Regions from separate parts of the Leuconostoc citreum genome, predicted to be linked through region 2. Evidence: riboswitches for the same ligand, from Rfam matches in the RefSeq annotation. Region 2 holds a riboswitch; each other region holds the start of a gene.
What was found. Region 2 has a riboswitch for lysine ahead of lysA (diaminopimelate decarboxylase). Riboswitches for the same ligand answer to the same signal wherever they lie in the genome.
Positions count from the first base shown of each region.

Region 1: another riboswitch for lysine. It lies ahead of alr (alanine racemase); the one in region 2 lies ahead of lysA (diaminopimelate decarboxylase).
Region 3: another riboswitch for lysine. It lies ahead of FGL72_RS07460 (amino acid permease); the one in region 2 lies ahead of lysA (diaminopimelate decarboxylase).

Region 1 is NZ_CP042410.1:1,571,156-1,575,508, forward strand. Features, by position in the region: gene FGL72_RS07800 (aspartate-semialdehyde dehydrogenase) at 1-449, opposite strand, end outside; gene alr (alanine racemase) at 484-1,596, opposite strand; lysine riboswitch at 1,675-1,842, opposite strand; gene FGL72_RS07810 (isopentenyl transferase family protein) at 1,857-2,336, opposite strand; gene FGL72_RS07815 (ABC-F family ATP-binding cassette domain-containing protein) at 2,496-4,052, opposite strand; gene FGL72_RS07820 (VOC family protein) at 4,153-4,353, shown strand, end outside.
Region 2 is NZ_CP042410.1:437,615-441,967, forward strand. Features, by position in the region: gene FGL72_RS02095 (nicotinate phosphoribosyltransferase) at 1-1,165, shown strand, start outside; gene FGL72_RS02100 (hypothetical protein) at 1,175-1,510, shown strand; lysine riboswitch at 1,569-1,743, shown strand; gene lysA (diaminopimelate decarboxylase) at 1,858-3,159, shown strand; gene dapD (2,3,4,5-tetrahydropyridine-2,6-dicarboxylate N-acetyltransferase) at 3,178-3,882, shown strand; gene FGL72_RS02115 (N-acetyldiaminopimelate deacetylase) at 3,882-4,353, shown strand, end outside.
Region 3 is NZ_CP042410.1:1,501,645-1,505,997, reverse strand. Features, by position in the region: gene FGL72_RS07480 (LCP family protein) at 1-963, opposite strand, end outside; gene FGL72_RS07475 (DUF1634 domain-containing protein) at 980-1,342, opposite strand; gene FGL72_RS07470 (sulfite exporter TauE/SafE family protein) at 1,354-2,181, opposite strand; gene FGL72_RS07465 (phospholipid phosphatase) at 2,300-2,956, shown strand; lysine riboswitch at 2,974-3,142, shown strand; gene FGL72_RS07460 (amino acid permease) at 3,218-4,353, shown strand, end outside.

The DNA of each region.
Region 1 (4,353 bases), 730 kb from region 2:
CGTAAGCCATAAGCACGACGAATAGGTTCCAAAGCAACAACCATTTGAGTCGTCGAACAGTTTGGATTAGCAATAATTCCGTGATGATTGTTCAGTGCTGCCTCATTAACTTCTGGCACCACTAAGGGCACATCATCATGCATACGCCAGTAACTTGAATTATCAACCACAACTGCACCACGCTTAACTGCTTCTGGTGCAAATTGATGTGATACTGCACCACCACCTGAAGCTAAAACTAAATCAACATCATTAAAACTTTCTGGCGTTGTGGCTTCCACGGTTAATGCTTCGCCCTTGAACAGTAATTTCTTACCAGCCGACCGAGGTGAAGCTAATAATTTCAAATGCTTAACCGGTACCTTTGATTCTGCCAGCTGGGCAATTAAGCGTGTCCCAACAGCCCCTGTTGCCCCTAATATTGCTACATTATACTCACGCGCTACCATCTTACCATTCCCTCCCAGGTTGTGTTTCTCTCATCTAGTCTACTAAAATACGATGTAACCGATCTTGCATTCCGGTCATGATTTCCCACGGTGCCAGATCTGCATGCTGTGCGACATCTTCAATTGTGTTTTCTAACCCACCATCTTTTCCAATTAATGTTACTTTTGTACCAACTGGATACTCATGTGGTAAACGAATCATCAATTGATCCATTGCAACTTGCCCAACAATCGGCGCATATTGCCCATCAACAATGACATGAAAACCAGTCATTTTGCGTAACCAGCCATCACCATAGCCAATTGGGACAGTCCCAATCCATTCATTTTCAGAGGTGGTGTACTTGTGTGAATAACTAATACCTTCGCCGGCTGGTAATTCTTTCACAAAGTTCATTTCACTACGCAACGCCATCACTGGCGCCAGTTCTCGGCCATCCCACAATTCACCTCTTGATGGTTCGACACCATACAGTACGGTTCCAACACGAATAACTTCATGTGGTACTTCATTAGCATGATACATTGCTGCACCAGAGTTGGCGACGTGATAATATTCTGGTTCTGGTAAACCATCTGTCAACTTATGCCAACGCTGAAGTTGCATATTAAAATAGTCTGTATCAGCCGAATCTGATTCGGCAAAATGTGTGGCCAGTCCCACATAATCAAATATATCTCGATGAGCCTGCACATAGTCAATTGCCTCAGACAATGATTGTCGGTCTCTAAAACCAATTCTCCCCATCCCTGTATCGACACCTAAGGAAACATGTAATCGCTGTTCACCGGTGAGATACTGTGCTGCTTCTTGTAACCAATCAAGTGAGACAACAGTTGCCATAATATGTTGCACTGCCATTAGTTCAGCATATTCGGCGGGTGAAATACCCAAAATTAGTATTGGTGCAGTGATGCGTTCGTGGCGCAGTGCTAGTGCTTCGTCAATAATTGCAACAGCTAAACCATACACACCACCAGCAACTGCTGCTTTAGCTGTTGGAATTAAACCTAACCCATAGGCATTTGATTTAACGGCTAAGAAAATTTTTTCTGCACCCGAAACACGTTTGACAACAGCGACATTGTTTTTTAAAGCTTTTTGAGATATTTCAATTTGCGTCGGACGCGTAATCGCCTCTACCATGATTCACACTCTTTTCTCATAAAATAAAAATCCGCTTCTGCTGGGGGATAGCAGTCACGGATTACACTAAAAACTCGTTTCCGTCATAGCACCCCGCATATGCGACAGTGTAATAGCTATTAACTAGTACCCCAGCTAACTGATATGATAGTATCAGCGCTTCGGCCATATTCCCTTTGACACGTTTCATTGTATCTATCAATACTCCACGTGCGACTCATGTCTATGGCAACCTCTATGATTTTCTCATTGTTTTTATTTTATTCTAATGTTTTTATTTTGTCAAATGCTTTTACTATCTTCACTTTATCACGGTAAGGGGTTAACAATGCCAAAACAGCCAATTTATCGTATCGATACCACTGTTTGAGCCACTTGACATAAGGCCATATCTGTTGGTATTGTCTGGGACCATGATTCATGCGGGTATCTAGCCAACGCGTAATAAGCCGAAAAATATTCAGCCACAATGGCACATCCAAGACATAAATAATATCAGCTGCGCCAAACACGGCTTGCCCATGACGGTATTGAGTGCCTTCAATAATCCAATGGTTTTGGCGTACGACATGATTTAATTCTGTTTGTCTTTCAGCTGGCGTTTTATGAACATCCCCAGTTACCATTCGATGCCAATTTAACGTATCCAACGCAGTAACAGGGATGCCTGTTTGCTTACTTAATGCATTGGCAAAGGTGGTTTTACCACTCCCAACTGGACCAATAATTCTAATCTTCATAAAAAATGCCACACTATCTCACAATTCCGGTTCCCTGATAGACAGATTCTAACTGCTCGTAATAAAAAGGCCGAGAACTGCTTTATTAGTAGCCTTTCCCAACCTTTTATTATAACTGCACCACCAATTAACCATTGCTGATGGATATACTTACTTATCTTAATCCGTTTCGTTCTTAAAGGATAACGCAGCGACGTTTAATTCGCGATCACCAAAGCCTTTAGTAAAGCTGACTTCGTGGGAAACAATAATAACATTTCCCGGAAATTTATCAATAGCTGAGCGCAAGGCGTTTTTTGTTCCTTCGTCTAAGTGGTTTGTTGGTTCATCAAGAATTAAGAAGTTACTTGGTTTCATCTCCATAATTGCCAATTTAACCTTTGTTTGTTCACCACCAGATAGTTGTTGTAATGGTTTTTGTGCATTTTCTGCATTAATACCAGCCGCAGCAAGACGTGTACGCAGTGCTTTGGGTTCTAAAGTTGGGAAGCGATCTTGCATCTCTTGCAGTGGCGTTTTAGCATCGTTATCCCATTCTAAATCTTGATCAAAGTAGTTAACAATAGCAGATGGTGAAAACTCTGCTTCACCATGTAATGCTGGAATAACACCCAAAATGGATTTAATTAATGTTGATTTACCAGCACCATTGAAACCCTTGAAAACAATTTTTTGGCCGGTCGTAATGGAGAAGGTAACCGGCTCTAGAACAGGTGTCACATAACCAACAGATAGATCACTAACGGTTAATGCATTAGCTGATTGCGAATTGACATAAGGAAAATTAAACTTCGCTTGCAACGTCTCTGATGGTGGATCGATTTTATCCATTCGTGCCAACATCTTTTCTCGTGACTTAGCTTGTTTGGACGTTGACGCACGCGCTTTGTTTTTAGCAATAAACTTCTGCGCCTTTTCAATTTCACCCTGCTGTTTTTCATACTGGCGTAATTGTTGCTCTGCGCGCTCCTCTTTTTGGCGCATCGCCTTTTTAAATGAGCCACGGTACTTGGTGATTTTTCCAAAGGACAAATCAATAATTGCGTTAGTTACTTTATCCAGAAAGTCAAAATCGTGCGAGATAATTAAAGCAGCGCCTTCATATGTCTGCAAGAAATCTTCCAGCCAGGTAATATGTGCCACATCCAGATAGTTGGTTGGCTCATCAAGAATGATGACATCATCGTTTTCTAATAACAACTTAGCCAAAATCACTTTTGCACGTTGTCCGCCAGACATTTGCTCGAGTTCTCGGTCCCGACCAATGGCCTCCAACCCAAGACCAGAAATAACGCGTTCAATCTGCGTATCAACATCATAAAATCCTGCGGCGTCGAGTTCTTCTTGCATACGACCTGCACGCGTCAACAATTTGTCATTCATGGATTCAGCGTACTCATTGTAAAGCGCAGTGATGCGATCCTGCTTGTCATATAAGTCTTGGTAAGCAGTATGCAAAAAAGCTACCAAATTCATCCCATCTGGTATTTCTGCATATTGATCCAAATAACCAATTTTCAGACCCTTTTGCCATTCAATCTTACCAGACAATGGTAGTTCTTGGCCTGTAATGATTTTGATAAGTGTTGACTTACCCGCCCCATTTTGTCCAACAATGCCCATATGTTCATTCTGTTGTAATTCGAAGGCTGCGTCTTCGTATAAAGTTTTTTCTGCGTAGGCCATTGAAAGGCCACTTACTTCTAATAATGCCATAAGTTTAAGTTTACCATAAATTATATGTCTGTGGTAATGGATCCTTTGTTATTTAACATCAGTTGAAAATTAACACGATTCCGCTATACTTATAAGTATTATGAAACCACGTAAATTAAACATTAAAACAATTCCAGCAACTGATATCAATCGTGCCTATCGCTTTTGGCGTGATGTTTTTGATTTACCACAATCTGGTCATCAAAGTGGTCGTCATTTAATGTTGGACGGCGAGGATATTATCTTTGTGGTCGGTGAACCCACTGCCAACCTTGAATTACTTGTGCGTGATCATGCAGAT
Region 2 (4,353 bases):
AAAACAGACGTTTAATACGACCGCTTATTTTAACCGTGACGTTTGGGAAAAAGTAAAAACGTTGGGCTATTTTCCTGTGAAAATTAAAGCATTACCTGAAGGTATGACAGTGCCAGTAGGTAATGCCTTGTTTACAATTGAGTCGACACAGGATTGGTTTGCAACAAGTTTAAATGCTTTGGAAGTTGTATTAATGCACGTTTGGTATCCAACGACTATCGCAACAAATTCTTTATACATAAAAAAAAGTTTGCAACCCTTGTTTGAAAAAACAGGCACACTAACAAATTTACCAGTTGCTGTTAACGATTTTGGATTACGTGGCGCAACATCTTTGATGTCTGGAAAACGTGGCGGGGCAGCCCATTTATTACATTTTCAAGGTTCAGATAATATGGCTGCTTCAAGTTATTTTGAGGCAGTTTACGGTGTTTCAGGTCGCGCGGCATCGGTCTGGGCAACCGAACATTCAGTAGCCACAGCTTACGGTCCGGGAGAAGGTGAAATAGATTATGTTAATGCACAACTTGATCGGGCACCTGATGATGCGATTTTATCAATTGTGATTGATTCATATGATGCGCTAAATTTCGTGACCCATGTTATCGGATCAGCGACGATTAAACAACGAATACGTAGCCGTCAAGGTCGCATTGTGTTACGACCAGATTCTGGTGATCCTGAAATTATTGATTTGCAGGTCTTGAATTTGCTTGCTGATATCTTTGGAACAACCTTAAATGATAAAGGCTATCGTATTTTGAATGACAATGTTGGTATTATTCAAGGCGATGGTATGAAAGCAGATACAATTGTGTCATTATATGAAACCATAATAGCTGCAGGTTGGTCAGCTGACAATCTCATTGTTGGGTCAGGTGGTGGGCTTTTGCAAGAAGGATTCACACGTGACACGGAAAGATTTGCAATCAAAGCCGCTTACGCAGAAACAGCTGATGGGCGTCACATTAACATTCAAAAAAATCCTAAAACAGACATGACCAAAGCGTCCAAAGCTGGTTTATTGAAAGTCATTCTAGATGGTAATACGATTAAAACAGTAGCGCAAGATGTAGCTGGCGATGATTTGTTAGCGACTGTTTATGAAGATGGGAAACTCTCGGCGATTGATGGTCCAAGTATTATTCACCGTGCTAGTTTATGAGGTCAGTTAATGAATTATCAATTTAAAAAAGCAGCAGATATCAATCAAAATGTCACAACGCAGCATTTAGACGAAAAGGCTGCAGCACAAGCCTATCGGGATTTAGAGTCAAGAGAAAGACAACCAAAAACAGAGGTAGATACTACGCTAGTCGGTCATGGCATTCAGGCTTTAGCAACAGAATCAGCTATTGGCAAAGATGAACGTCAAGCGAAAGTATTAGCGCTTTTTAATAATGGTATGACGAGCTATATTGATTTAGCCTTTGAAATGAATTTAGCTGAATCAACAATTCGACAGTATGGGCGTGAATTAGGTTTAAAATTTATTGATACTGAATATTAGATTAAAAATTTGACATTTTTTAAACTGTCAGTTATGATTAAACCATAATAAAAATATAATTTCACATAGAGGTCGCGATAGACATAAGTCGCTTATCTGAGCTGTTGTAGCAGCCATGACGTTAAGCAAAAGGGGATATCGCCGAAATAGATAAAAACTACTACTTTGTCTGTTGGGCTAACAATTAATAATTGTTAGACTGTCGTTACATGTAACGGTGAGCTATGGAAACTGTCAAAATTGCTAAGCAAAAGCCTTTTGTCCGTGACCATGTCTCGAACAAAGGGCTTTTTATGTTGATAATGATGGCATATGATACTAAATCTATATGTCGTTTAGGAGGGCACATGAATTATCCAACAAATGAACAAAATCACCTCACCATTGACCATGTTGATGCGGTTGACCTTGCTAGTACTTACGGTACACCACTTTATGTTTATGACGTGACTAAAATTAGGCAAACAATGCGAGCATTTAAAGCCATTTTTGAAAAAGAAAATGTCCCATACATCGTTAGTTATGCTTCAAAAGCATTTGCGACAAAGGCAATTTATCAAGTGGCACAGCAAGAAGGCATTCACGCAGATGTTGTTTCAGGTGGGGAACTTTATACTGCTATTCAAGCTGGTTTTAACCCAAAGCACTTAAGCTTTAATGGCAATAATAAAAGTTGGGATGAACTGATGATGGCTGTTCAACAGGGTATTGGGACAGTTATTGTGGATAATTTTTTGGAGTTGCAATTATTGTCTGAAATCGCTGAAAAATGTCAAGTAGTACAAGATATTTTGTTGCGTATTTCACCAGGAATATCGGCCCACACCCATGAATTTATTAGCACCGGTCAGCAAGATTCAAAATTTGGCTTTGATTTACTAACCGGTCAAGCGAAGGCAGCGTATGATATTGCTAGTCAAGATAGCCATTTTCACCTACGAGGTCTACATGCGCATATTGGGTCGCAAATTTTTGATGTCACTGGCTTTGAAAAAAATGCTGCCTTATTAGCAGATACAGCACAAAGTTGGGGATGGCAGCCGGATATTATTAATGTCGGGGGCGGTTTTGGTATTCGTTATACTGATGACGATGAACCACTACCAGAAAGTGACTATGTAAGTGCTATTATTCGTACCTTAAAAGGAAAAGCAGCCGAGTACGATTGGAAAATGCCAGAAATTTGGATTGAACCAGGACGTTCAGTGGTAGGTCCAGCAGGACAAACGCTTTACACTGTTGGCGCGCGAAAAGACATTCCTGATATGCGACACTATATAGCAGTCGATGGTGGTATGGGAGATAATATTAGGCCTGCGTTATACGAGGCTAATTATGAAGCGGTTTTAGCCAATCAACCAAATATTCCAGCACAAGAAGTGGTACGTGTTGCTGGAAAATATTGTGAATCTGGCGATGTTCTTGTTTGGCAACAAAAATTGCCCAAGACGCAAGCAGGTGATATTTTATCCGTCTTAGCAACAGGTGCTTATGGGTATGCAATGGCTTCAAACTATAATCGCAACCCACGTCCAGCAGTTGTTTTTGTGGAAAATGGACAGCATCAGCTTGTCGTTGCACGCGAAACATATGAACATATTGCGGCCCTGGATCGTGACTACACGCTATCAGCAAATATGACACATTAAAATTGGGAGAAAAATAATATGACAACAGCAAATGATGCACAACAATTAATTAATTTTATTGCTAATGCGAAGAAAGTAACGCCCGTCAAAGTGACTTATAAGGGTGTATTAACTGGCGAAATTCCAGCCACTGTGCAACAGTTTGGTGGTGTATCTTTTGGACAATTAATTGGGGATTGGTCAGAAATTCAACCGTTAATTGCAGCATTGCCGGCCGAAAATGTGTTTGTCGAAAATGATGCACGAAATTCAGCTGTACCACTACTTGATAAAAAGGCTGTCAATGCACGTATTGAACCAGGAGCAATTATTCGAGAGCAGGTAACAATAGGTGACAATGCGGTGATTATGCTAGGTGCTGTGATTAACATTGGTGCTGAAATCGGTTCAGGAACAATGATTGATATGGGTGCCGTTTTGGGCGGAAGGGCAATTGTTGGCGAACAATCACATATTGGTGCTGGCGCTGTATTAGCAGGCGTAATCGAACCAGCTTCAGCCCAACCAGTTCGTATTGGAGATCATGTTTTAGTTGGGGCGAATGCGGTAGTCATTGAAGGTGTACAGGTTGGAGACGGTGCTGTGGTCGCAGCAGGGGCAATCGTGACAAAAGATGTGCCAGCTAATACCGTTGTCGCAGGCGTACCAGCCAAAATTATTAAGCAAATTGATTCAAAAACGCAACAAAAGACTGCTTTAATCGATGCCTTACGAGGTCTCTAATGTCTGAAATAAATTTTGAAACACTACAAACATTTCGTCGTGAATTACATCAAATACCTGAGACGGCACTTGAAGAATTTAAGACACATGATTATTTGTTAACCAAACTTAAGTCTTGGCAACAAGATTATATGACAATTAAGACAGTTGAAGCTTTGCCAACAGCCATTTTAGTCTATTTTCAAGGCACTAATCCAGTACGGACAATTGGTTATCGGACAGATATTGATGCCTTGCCTATACAAGAGGCAACGGGGTTAGACTTTGCATCACAGCATCCTGGCAAAATGCATGCCTGTGGGCATGATGTCCATATGACAATGGCCCTGGGATTGGCACAATATTTTAGTCAGCATCAACCAAAAGACAATCTTATCATTTTCTTTCAACCTGCTGAAGAGGCTGAAAGCGGTGGTAAAGTTGCCTACGATATGGGATTATTTGAAGGTAAATGGCGACCAGGTGAGTTTT
Region 3 (4,353 bases), 800 kb from region 2:
TGCATCAGGATAACTCTCACCAACACCTTGCATGTGTTCTGTGACAATGTTATTTTTAGCTTTGATATATTTGCTAGCCATAGTTGTCATATCACCGAAGGTCAGATCAGTACGTACGTTTTTAGAAATGGTTGACATGAATTTATCATTCAACAGATTAGAAATATTCGCTGATTTCTTAATTAAACCTTCTAGGACTAAACGTTGACGTTGTTGACGACCATAATCACCATTAGGATCGTCATAACGCATTCTTGAAAAGGCAAGAGCAGCATCGCCATCCATAGTTGCTCGTGAGGCTGACCAAGTCTTACCATTGTCATCAGAGTGTTCAAATTTAGTGCTGTCTTTATGGAAACGATAAAGATTGGGCCCATAATCATGGGCAGTTTCTTGGCTGTATGTAAAATCAATCGGGGACTTAACCGAAATGCCACCAACCTGGTTAACCATATTTGATAAACCGCCCATGTTGACTAAGGCATAATAATCAATTGGAATATTCAAAAAAGATTCGACAGTTTTAATGGACGTTGCGGTGGCGCCATAGGCGTACGCGGCATTCAATTTTTGAGGAAAAGTATTTTCATAACCGACAATCGATACCATGGCATCGCGTGCCAATGAAATAAGGGTTGTTTTCTCTGTTTTAGGGTTAATAAGCAACAACATCATCGAGTCGGTGCGCCCACGATAGGTACGTCCCAATTCACCTGTATCTGTGCCATAGAGCAAAATCGAAATAGGACGGCCACTTTTAATAACATCTGAGACATCACGTGATTTTTTTAAACCAGCACCAGCATATGATTTATCAAGTGCACCTTTGGTGTTATGGATGGCTTGCCAAGCAAACAGACCAATAACGAGGACAATAACGGTAATAACTGCAAAAATAATGTTACGTAGCCTATGACTAGGGGCAGAATAACGCTTAGAACGTGAATCATTTTTGGGATCCATGATTTTCTCCTGGTAGTTAATTTTGGCCAATAAACATGGCAAGCATGAGGATGAAAAGAACAATTGTGGTGATTGTAACATATTGCCAATCTTTTATTGTATAAAAGGCATAAATAGAGGCTAACACGCGTAAGATAGGCGTTAAAATCAATAACAACAAGCCAAACATCATGATGGCGCCGGGTTTGAGTTGCACAGCAGCAACAATTAATGTATTGAATTGCTGTGGCCAATGATTACCTGATAGGCCGGTTTGTGCATTTGATAAGAGATAATATACAAAGCCAACCAGCATAATACTAACTGATATGACGACACCAATACGCAGGGTGACGCCAATTTGACGCTCAATATTTTTTTCTTTTTGTTTATCAAACATTGCTGTACTCCTTAATACAATGTTATGTTACAGGCCTTTAATAATAACTGGATACCAGCTAAACCAACAACCGGAATAAACAATTGGCGTAAGTGTCGTGTGGAGACATGGGGCATCATTCTTGCGCCAATGGTTGCGCCAACAATAATGCCTAGTGCTATTGGGACAGCAATATCAGCTCGGATAGTACCGTTGAAAAAGTAAACCAAGGCACTAGCAGAGGCAGTGACACCCATCATTAAATTAGAAGTCGCACTGGAAGGCTTGAGTGGCATTTTCATGACAGAATCCATGGCAAAAACTTTAAACATACCAGAACCAATGCCTAACAAGCCAGACGCTAGGCCGGCCCACAACATAATCAGTGACCCCAAAAAAACATTTTCAACATGATAATCAATTTGCTTGCCGAGCGCTTTATCATAATAAGAAGCATTGAGTTGTAACTTGTGTGCCAGTTGGTTTGGCTTAGCCACCGTCTCAGATACTTGCTTGCCATATAATTTGCGCCACATACGAAAAGCCTGATACATTAGTAGGATACCAAAGAAAAAATTCAACCAAATTGGCGCAAAAAAGCCGGCAAAAATAGCACCCAGCAAGGCGCCGACAGTTGTAAATATTTCCAGAAACATGGCTGTGCGGATATTGAGTAAATCATCCTTTAAATAAGCAATAGATGCGCCAGAAGAGGTTGCAATGACTGCGACAATACTAGCACCGATTGCATAATGAATGGGTAGATTAAAACCAATGACTAAAATTGGTGTGACAACAATCCCACCGCCTAGTCCGAGTAAGGCACCCAAAATTCCGGCAAAAACGCCAACAGATAACATGATGATAATCGCTATAGATAAAGACACCTTTATGATACCGTCACTTAATTATTTTTTATTGTGTACATTGTATATAATGGTACAATTACTGTGATAAATAAACAAGAGAGTTAATGAAATGTTAATCCAGCCAGACAGATTAAGAAAATTATTGATTGTTGTTTTTAGTGTGTTGTTCTTAGTGTTAGCTATACAAGTCCGCTTTGACATGTTGTTCGTCCACGTATTAGATAATGGTGGCACATTAGTGATACAAAATTTGTTACCACATGCCTTGGCAATTTGGGTAGCTTTGGGTGGCCTTTTTGCCCATTATTGGGTCATTGTCCTATTGAGCATAGGGTTAGCGTTATTTTTCAAGGCTATTAACTATCAAATTGCGATGTGGTGGTTTCTCATCACACAGTTTGCTGTGTTGCTATTAACAGGCGTATTATCACTTATACTCCAAGTCTATTGGTCAAATGGTTTAAAAATTGGGCCGATGATGCCGGATTTATTACTTGTTTGGTGGCTACAATTTTTGGCTGTGATTGTGGCTATCATTTTACCCAGAGTGTGCCAACACCAAAGAACACGTGTCATTATCACAACAGTTACTGTTGTGATCTGGTTACTGATCTTGTTAGCACGTATGAAGTTTGCTGACATGCCACTGTCAAGTGGTATGGGTGCTTTATTCTTTGGTTATTTTTGGTGGCAATTGAGTGAACAACAATATCGTAAACGAGCCCAGCATTGGCGTTCTGTGTTGAAAATTGACACACAAATCTAAAGATGATATGATATTCAAGTTATCAAAGAGGTTGCAACCAACATGATTAGCGCAAATGAGTTCGCCAAGAACTGTGACTTTGCGTCAAAGGGGCGGTTGCCGAAATATCATTTAAGGCAGAATGATATTGGGCTAACAACTAATACTTGTTAGACTGTCACAGTAATGTGGTGTGCTTTGAAAAGTTACGATACAATGACTTTTTAAACCTCTTTCTATATAAGAAAGGGGCTTTTTATTTGCCCCGACAGGGAGATTTTTATGGCAGAACATAATGGTGAAATTAAACGTAATCTGAAGACGCGTCATGTGTCAATGATTGCGTTAGGTGGTTCAATAGGGACAGGGTTGTTCGTTGCTTCTGGGGCAACCGTGGCACAGGCTGGGCCATTCGGTGCGATTGTTGCTTATCTAGCAATTGGTGTAATGGTTTATTTTTTAATGACAAGTTTGGGAGAAATGGCAACATATTCACCTACATCAGGGTCATTTTCAGATTACGCAGGAAAATACGTTGATCCAGCATTGGGATTTGCTATGGGATGGAATTATTGGTTCAACTGGGCGATTACGCTAGCAGTTGATATTGTGGCGGTTGGTCTAGTATCGAAATTTTGGTTTCCGCATACACCGGCATGGATATTTTCTGCAGTCGCATTAATTCTTATCTTTTTAATCAATTTATTCTCTGTGGGTGCTTTTGGTGAAGCTGAGTTTTGGTTATCAATGATTAAGGTGATTACAATTATTGCCTTTCTGATTGTTGGTGTAGCAACTATTTTTGGTGTGATTCACTCAGATGTTAATGTGATGAAAAATCTTTCTGTTGGTAACCATGGTTTTGTTGGCGGACCACAGGCTGTATTATCAGTGTTTGTAGTGGCAGGTTTTTCCTTTCAAGGTACGGAGTTAATCGGGATTACGGCTGGTGAGGCACAAGATCCTGATAAGTCAGTTCCCAAGGCGATTAATCAAGTATTTTGGCGTATTTTGCTATTTTATATTTTAGCAATTTTTGTTATTTCAGCATTAGTTTATTATCAAGATCCGCGCTTACTCAGCTCATCAACGGAAAATGTGGCTGTGTCGCCTTTCACGATTGTCTTTAAAAATGCCGGAATTGCCTTTGCCGCTAGTTTAATGAATGCGGTTATTTTGACATCGATTGTCTCTTCAGCTAACTCGGGCTCATATGCCTCAACACGAATGTTGTACGCTATGGCACGTAAGGGGGAGGCACCTAAGATTTTTGCCAAAGTTTCGACACGTGGTGTACCGGTGTTTGCCTTGCTATTGACGACAGTTATCGGATTATTAGCGTTTATTTCAAATACAAAAGGTGGTTCTGTTGCCTACACATGGTTGGTAAATGCTTCTGGGTTAACTGGCTTCATTGC